DNA from 3 places in the Oceanobacillus sp. FSL W7-1293 genome. Region 3 is predicted to be linked to each of the others. Evidence: predicted binding sites of a transcription regulator. Region 3 holds the regulator's gene; each other region holds the start of a gene.
The links. The regulator NrdR, encoded in region 3, represses ribonucleotide reductase genes. The targets are predictions, from matches to a motif close to AACACNATATATNGTGTT.

Region 1 (2,274 bases), 170 kb from region 3:
TTATTAAGGAAAAGGACTCGTTTCGCTTTGATTATGACAGACCGCAGTCTATCGGCCGGATAAAACCGTTCTATGGGAATTTTGGTATTAACCTGCGTGCGTATACGTATATTCGTACGATGGGAGCAGAGGGCCTGAAAAAGGTCAGCGAATATGCCGTACTCAATGCGAATTACATGATGCGTCAGTTAGAAAAAGTATTTCAACTGCCTTATCCGCAGCATTGTAAGCATGAATTTGTACTGTCGGGTAGCATTCAGAAAAAACTTGGCGTTCGCACATTAGATATGGCGAAAAGGCTGCTGGATTTTGATATTCATCCGCCTACCATTTATTTTCCGTTGAATGTGGAAGAAGGCATGATGATTGAGCCTACAGAAACAGAATCGAAAGAAACGCTCGATTCCTTTATTGATATCATGACCCGTATAGCAAAAGAAGCAGAAGAAGACCCGGAAACTGTACAGGAAGCACCGCATCATACAATTGTGAAGCGGATGGATGAAGCAACCGCTGCACGTAAACCAATCCTGCGGTACGAAGAATCGTAAACCATCATAAAAGCTGATTTAGAGGTTATGCTCTGAATCAGCTTTTATTTTTAGCCCAATTAACAGCTTTCACAAAATGGAAAACAAAGGCTTTATTTTTTCATTTTAATCTTTCCAGTCCATTTTTTAAATCCGCCTTTAAGCTGATAAATTTCTTCAAATCCTTTTTTATGCAGGAGCTGCGCAGCTCTTGCGGAACGGCTGCTGTTTTGACAATACAGGTAGACCGGCTTGTCCTTTCTCAATTCCACAAGTCTTTGTTTCATTTGCGTTACCGGGATATTACGCGCTCCGAGAATATGACCTTTATCAAATTCCTGCGGCTCACGTACATCGATCAATTGTGCTTTGCGGTAGCCTTCTACAAATTGATCTTCTGTCAGTACATTTAAATAAGTGCGTTGTCTATAGTAGCGAAAAATAGTAATCGCAAGCAGAACAACTAAAGCAATGAGTAAAAATGTCATTTTGTTTCCCCCGTCTATCTTTATATTCTACACTCTTATTATATGGGCAGCGTTTTTATTTTTCAAAGTTTTTATTTTGCAGGCGGATATTCATCTTAAAAAAATATCCTCTTTCCAGTTCCGGATTATTATTTTTGGTAAAAGAGGTGTTTCAAATCCGCTTTAAGGGAATAAAAAAAGTAACCAGAGATTGCATGAAAGTTACTTGCTTTTTCTGATAATTAACTATATATTGTGTCGGAATAATGAATTAGACACTATATATTGTTTTATGAAGAAGAGTTATGATAAACTAATAAGTAATCAATTGCAAGACAAGGAGCGATAACATTGACTATCCATTTCGAGTCATTAAGGCAGGTTAATATCGAGGCGCTTAATGAAGATATAAAAAAATTTGAAGCAGTGCACCCAATCACAAAAGAAATGCATATCACCCATCAAGGCGTGTCGAGATTGGTCATGCTGGACCGGTATGCATATAAAGATACAGAGAAAAAAACATTAAAAAAAGGTGATTTTGTTGTTTTGACCGTAAAAGCAGACCCTAAATTTCCCGCTCGGGGTCTAGGATTTATTATAGATATTAATTGGGAAGAAAACAAGGCGGAAGTAGCTGTCGAATCCGATTATGTCGGAGTTTTAGATAAGGAAGAAGAACGGGAAAGCGGGATGATTACGCGTTCACTCGATGTTATCGAAAAGCCGTTGGAAATTTATTATGAACAAATTGCCAAAAGAAATGCGAGCGGCCTTTCCGAAGTGGAAGAAACTGAAGAAAGAAAAGCCAGATCATTTGATGCTTTTTATAATCAATTGGCTTCTATGAATTTTATTCCGGCGGGACGTGTGCTATATGGAGCAGGCGCTGAAACCGATGTAACCTATTTTAACTGTTATGTGATGCCTTTTGTAAAAGATTCACGCGAAGGCATTTCCGATCATCGTAAACAGGTAATGGAAATTATGTCACGCGGCGGCGGTGTCGGCACGAACGGTTCCACATTAAGACCGCGAAATACACTGGCCAGAGGAGTCAACGGAAAATCTTCAGGAAGTGTCTCCTGGCTGGATGATATCGCCAAATTGACGAATCTGGTTGAACAGGGCGGTTCCAGACGCGGAGCACAAATGATTATGCTTGTCGATTCGCACCCGGATATTGTAGAATTTATTATTTCTAAAATGCAGAATCCGCGTATTTTACGTTATTTAATAGAAAATACAGAAGACGAGCAAATGAAGCAGCTGGCAAA
Region 2 (2,274 bases), 810 kb from region 3:
AGAGCAGGCAGAAAAACGCTATCCAGACGTTACCTTTACCTATGGAAAGGTGATGGGAGTAGATCCGGCAATCATTGATTTACTTAGCAAACGTCTGGAAATGGGAGGATTGAAGCAAACCGGTAAGCCGCCTGTGTATGAAGAACGCGAACCTGCTTCTGTGTTACTTGTCGGGCGGGGCAGCAGTGATCCGGATGCCAATAGCGACCTTGCCAAAATGGCACGCTTATTATGGGAAGCAGCTCCGGTAAACGAAGTAAATACATGTTACCTGGCAGCAACCCGTCCTACATTGGATGAGGGGCTGGAGCAATTGCTTAAAAGTCCTAATTCGGTGGTGTATGTTGTTCCCTATTTGTTATTCTCCGGTGTATTAATGAGGGAGCTGCGCCAAAAGTTGGATGAACTCTCTGAACGGACAGATAAACAATTTATTCTTTGTCCGTATTTGGGTTTTGATGATCAGCTCGTTACAGTCCTAGTCGACCGGGTCGAAGCATTGCTGAAAGGAAAAGTCAGCTGATGCACATGCCGCTCTTTTTAGAGGTAAAGAATCAGACCGTCATTGCAGTCGGCGGAGGAGCTGTTGCAGCGAGAAAAGTACGTCATTTTTTAGATGCTGGAGCAGCTATCACCATCATCGCGCCAAAACTACATCCATTTTTGCAGCAGCTTTATCAAAAAGGAAAAATCAAGTGGCAGGAAAGAGAGGTTCACGAGGGAGAACAATTTGATTGTCTATTCCTTTTATTAATGACAGATAAGAAAGAACTGAATCTCTCCCTTTATGAAAACAAACAGGCGCAGCAGTTGGTTTATGTTGCCAATGATGCATGGAAAAGTGATGTGTCCTTTCCTGCTGTTCTTCAAAGGGGAGCGTTAAGCATTGCGTTGTCCACCGGCGGCGCGAGTCCAATTTACGCAAAACAGTTAAAAAATAAGCTGGCGGATCAGCTGCCAGCAGAAATAGAAGCTGATCTTATCTTTCTTGATCAGGCAAGAAAAAGAATCCTCCACCTGCCTTTCACACCGGAGCAAAAAAAGCAGATTCTGCAGAAAATCACAGAAGAAGGATTCCTGCGGCAGGATAATCGGCAGCAGCTTCTGGAAGGAATGCTTGAATCGGTTCAAAAATGACTTAAAAAATTCATAATCGGGATAGAGAATGAGAAGAAAAAGTGGTAAAAGTCATAAAATATCCATTTGAACTCCTTTCTAACCTCCTTTACTATTGAACTATATATAGTTTTACTTTGTTTTTAAACATACTATATATAGTTTTTTGGATGCGTTGAAACGTATTTGCAGAGACGAAGAAGGAGGAATAGGAGATGGCGGAAGTAATGACTGCTCCTGAAAGTACAGAAGCAGATTTAATGCAGGATTTTCAAGAGATTGTATCCAGCACCAATCAGGATTTAATACAGGAGAATGCCAATGTGGACGGGAAATCACCATGCGGGCAGATGAACAAGTTTGCCAGTGAAAGTGCAAAGCTTTATGCGAAGGAAAAGATGTTGAGCCGGGAAGCGAAGCAGGCAATGGAGGATAATTATATTCATATTCATGATTTAGATTATATGCCCACAGGGACAGCGACCTGCTGCCAAATTCCTTTAGGAAAATTGTTGGAAAAAGGGTTTAACACGGGGCATGGACATATGCGCTCCCCGCAAAGCATCATGAGTGCGATGGCATTAGCGGCAATCGTCTTTCAAAGCAATCAAAATCAGCAGCATGGTGGACAGAGCTTCCAGGCGTTTGATTATGATTTAGCCCCCTTTGTGAAGAAATCCTATCAAAAACGGCTGCATAGATTACAGCAATATCAGCTTCTCCTTGCTCCACAGGAATTGGAGAAGTTAGCTTGGGAGGAAACGGACCGGGAATGCTACCAGGCCTGTGAAGCGTTTATTCATAATTTGAACAGCCTCCATTCCAGAAGCGGCGGTCAGGTTCCATTTACGTCAATCAATTATGGAACAGATACAAGCAGAGAAGGAAGACTGATTATAAAAAATCTTCTTTTAGCTACACAGGCTGGTTTAGGAAAAGGGGAGACACCAATTTTTCCGATTCAAATTTTTAAAATGAAAAAAGACGTTAATTTTTATAAAGCGGATCCAAACTATGATTTGTATCAGCTGGCTCTGGAAACAACAGCAAAAAGGCTTTTTCCAAACTTCAGTTTTATCGATGCGCCATTCAACTTCGTTTATTATGAGGAAGGAAACCCGGATTCGGAAGTAGCTTATATGGGCTGCCGTACGCGTA
Region 3 (2,274 bases):
TTTCTGTCGCCTCTTCGATATTCCCATTTTCCACATCAGCTATAATATTTGGCATTGCCTCATTGAAATCATTATTCGGGGCATTAGCCTGGTCCCAATATGATCTCATTTCCTCAGATGCTAAATAGCCTTGTAATTCATCTAAATTGCCGTCAAGGTCTGCAGCGACGGCTATAAGATTCTCTCTATGGTTATCTTCCTCCGGTTCTAAAATCATTGAACGGGTATGGAGCGCCTGCATCGCAACATCATAGCGGATATTTTCAATTAATATAAGCTGCTCCAGGCGTGAATCCATTGCCTCCTCTACATCATTTTCAATGTTTTTCAAATTCATGATGCTGTTTCCAACAGAAACAGCCAATAAAACAATTAATACAATAAAAGATAAATTCAATTTCTTTCCTACACTCATTAAAACATACTCCTTCTTTTTTAAGATGACATCTTTATGGATAATGGCTTTCTTAATTACTTTATCGGCTGTCGATAAACAATATGTAATAAGTCTTTGTGACTATTTTATGAAAATAATACTAAGTAAAATAAACGGGTTTATGTTTTATAAACATCGTTTTAATGTGCTTATATTAAATCCGGAGTTTACTCTATTTTGGGAAAGTAGTTTAAATGTACAAATCATGTTAAAATAATATATACGTATATGTATGTATTTATATGTTTAAAAGAATTGGAAGATACGTTAGAATAAATACGCTGCAATGCTGTTTACAGAGACAAGAGATGCTTGTAGAATAGTTTTTTATAGCGATAAATATAGGATGTGTATGTTTATGTCGATAGGGTATAAAATGAAACGTTTTTTTAGTAATCATGCAGAAACAAGTGATCATCATATAGATGCAAGCTTAAAAACCAGATATTATAAAGCGAGTAAGAATACTGTTATTCAGGAACTAGAGACATATTTTAATGGAAGCTCTGACTTTTCGATTCATGCCAGCTCGGAGCAGCATGGAGAGATTAGTGCCATCAGTAAACGCGGTAAAAAAGTTTTCATTATTGCTACAGTCATTATGGTCCGTCCGTATTACACAGCGCTTGACTTTTCAGTGACTACAGAGACACCTCTCCAGATAGATTTTGGTTACAGTAATAAAATCATAAAAAGAATGTATCAGCATGTGAATGAACAATTACCATTAATAGAAGGGTAAATGAAGAAGGAGTGAACGAAATGCGTTGTTCTAACTGCAATAATAAAAATACGAAAGTGTTAGATTCTCGTCCAATTGAAGAGGGAGCAGCTATACGCAGACGCCGGGAATGTGAGAAGTGCGGATTTCGTTTTACCACTTTTGAACGGATTGAAGAAGTACCACTCATTGTTGTGAAAAAAGATGGCATGCGTCAGGAATTTTCGAGGGAAAAACTTACCAGAGGGATTATCAGAGCTTGTGAGAAACGCCCTGTGGCGATAGATACAATAGAAAATATAGCTTTAGACGTAGAAAAGAAATTACGGAATGAAGGGAATTCAGAGGTCTCGAGTCATAATGTAGGCGAAATGGTGATGGAAAGACTTGCTGAGGTGGATGAAGTATCTTATGTCAGGTTCGCTTCTGTCTATCGTCAATTTAAGGATATAACTGTTTTCTTGGATGAGTTAAAAGAAATAATCAAGACAGATAAACAAACACAGGAAGAATAAAACAAAGGATGGGTTGAAATGAATGCAATCGGAAAAATCCTTCCTATTGATGGGTACCATGTCGTTATGGATGAGCAGCCTCCCATTGATTTTAATGCTTCATTGACGCATTTTTATCAGCCGTTGATTGGGATTCAGGCAATTTCGTTATACTATACATTATTTTATGAGGCAGATTATGCGCAAAAAACGCAGACACATCATACATTAATGACATATTTGAATTTAACGCTGGATAATATTTACCGTGCACGTATAAAATTGGAAGCTATCGGGTTATTAAAGACCTATAAACGAAGAGAGGACAACAGAGACTATTATACCTATAGTGTGCAGCGTCCTTATTCCCCCAATCAATTTTTTGGAGAACCTATGCTGTCCCAGCTATTATTACATCATATAGGAGAACAGAAATATAATGAGCTTTATGCTCGTTACGTAAAGGACAGCATCGCTTATGGGGAAGAGGTAACAGCTGATTTTAATGAAGTGTTTGATACGATTACACCTTCTGCGTCTGCTGCTCTGAATATAGAAAATGAAAAAGAAAATAGAGAAACGGATTTCATGGATTTTTCATGGATAGAACAATCGCTTCGTCA

Region 1: a site for NrdR is predicted at 1,272-1,289, ahead of MKY65_RS14325 (vitamin B12-dependent ribonucleotide reductase). Genes of this name have one in related genera too.
Region 2: a site for NrdR is predicted at 1,265-1,282, ahead of MKY65_RS17400 (anaerobic ribonucleoside triphosphate reductase). Genes of this name have one in related genera too.

Annotation. Positions count from the first base shown of each region.
Region 1 covers NZ_CP150212.1:2,924,094-2,926,367, reverse strand. Annotated here, with positions in the region: gene gcvPB (aminomethyl-transferring glycine dehydrogenase subunit GcvPB) at 1-551, shown strand, start outside; gene MKY65_RS14330 (rhodanese-like domain-containing protein) at 644-1,018, opposite strand; gene MKY65_RS14325 (vitamin B12-dependent ribonucleotide reductase) at 1,349-2,274, shown strand, end outside.
Region 2 covers NZ_CP150212.1:3,559,426-3,561,699, reverse strand. Annotated here, with positions in the region: gene MKY65_RS17410 (sirohydrochlorin chelatase) at 1-523, shown strand, start outside; gene MKY65_RS17405 (bifunctional precorrin-2 dehydrogenase/sirohydrochlorin ferrochelatase) at 523-1,137, shown strand; gene MKY65_RS17400 (anaerobic ribonucleoside triphosphate reductase) at 1,332-2,274, shown strand, end outside.
Region 3 covers NZ_CP150212.1:2,750,106-2,752,379, reverse strand. Annotated here, with positions in the region: gene MKY65_RS13545 (MCP four helix bundle domain-containing protein) at 1-415, opposite strand, end outside; gene MKY65_RS13540 (cytosolic protein) at 795-1,178, shown strand; gene nrdR (transcriptional regulator NrdR) at 1,199-1,672, shown strand; gene MKY65_RS13530 (DnaD domain protein) at 1,691-2,274, shown strand, end outside.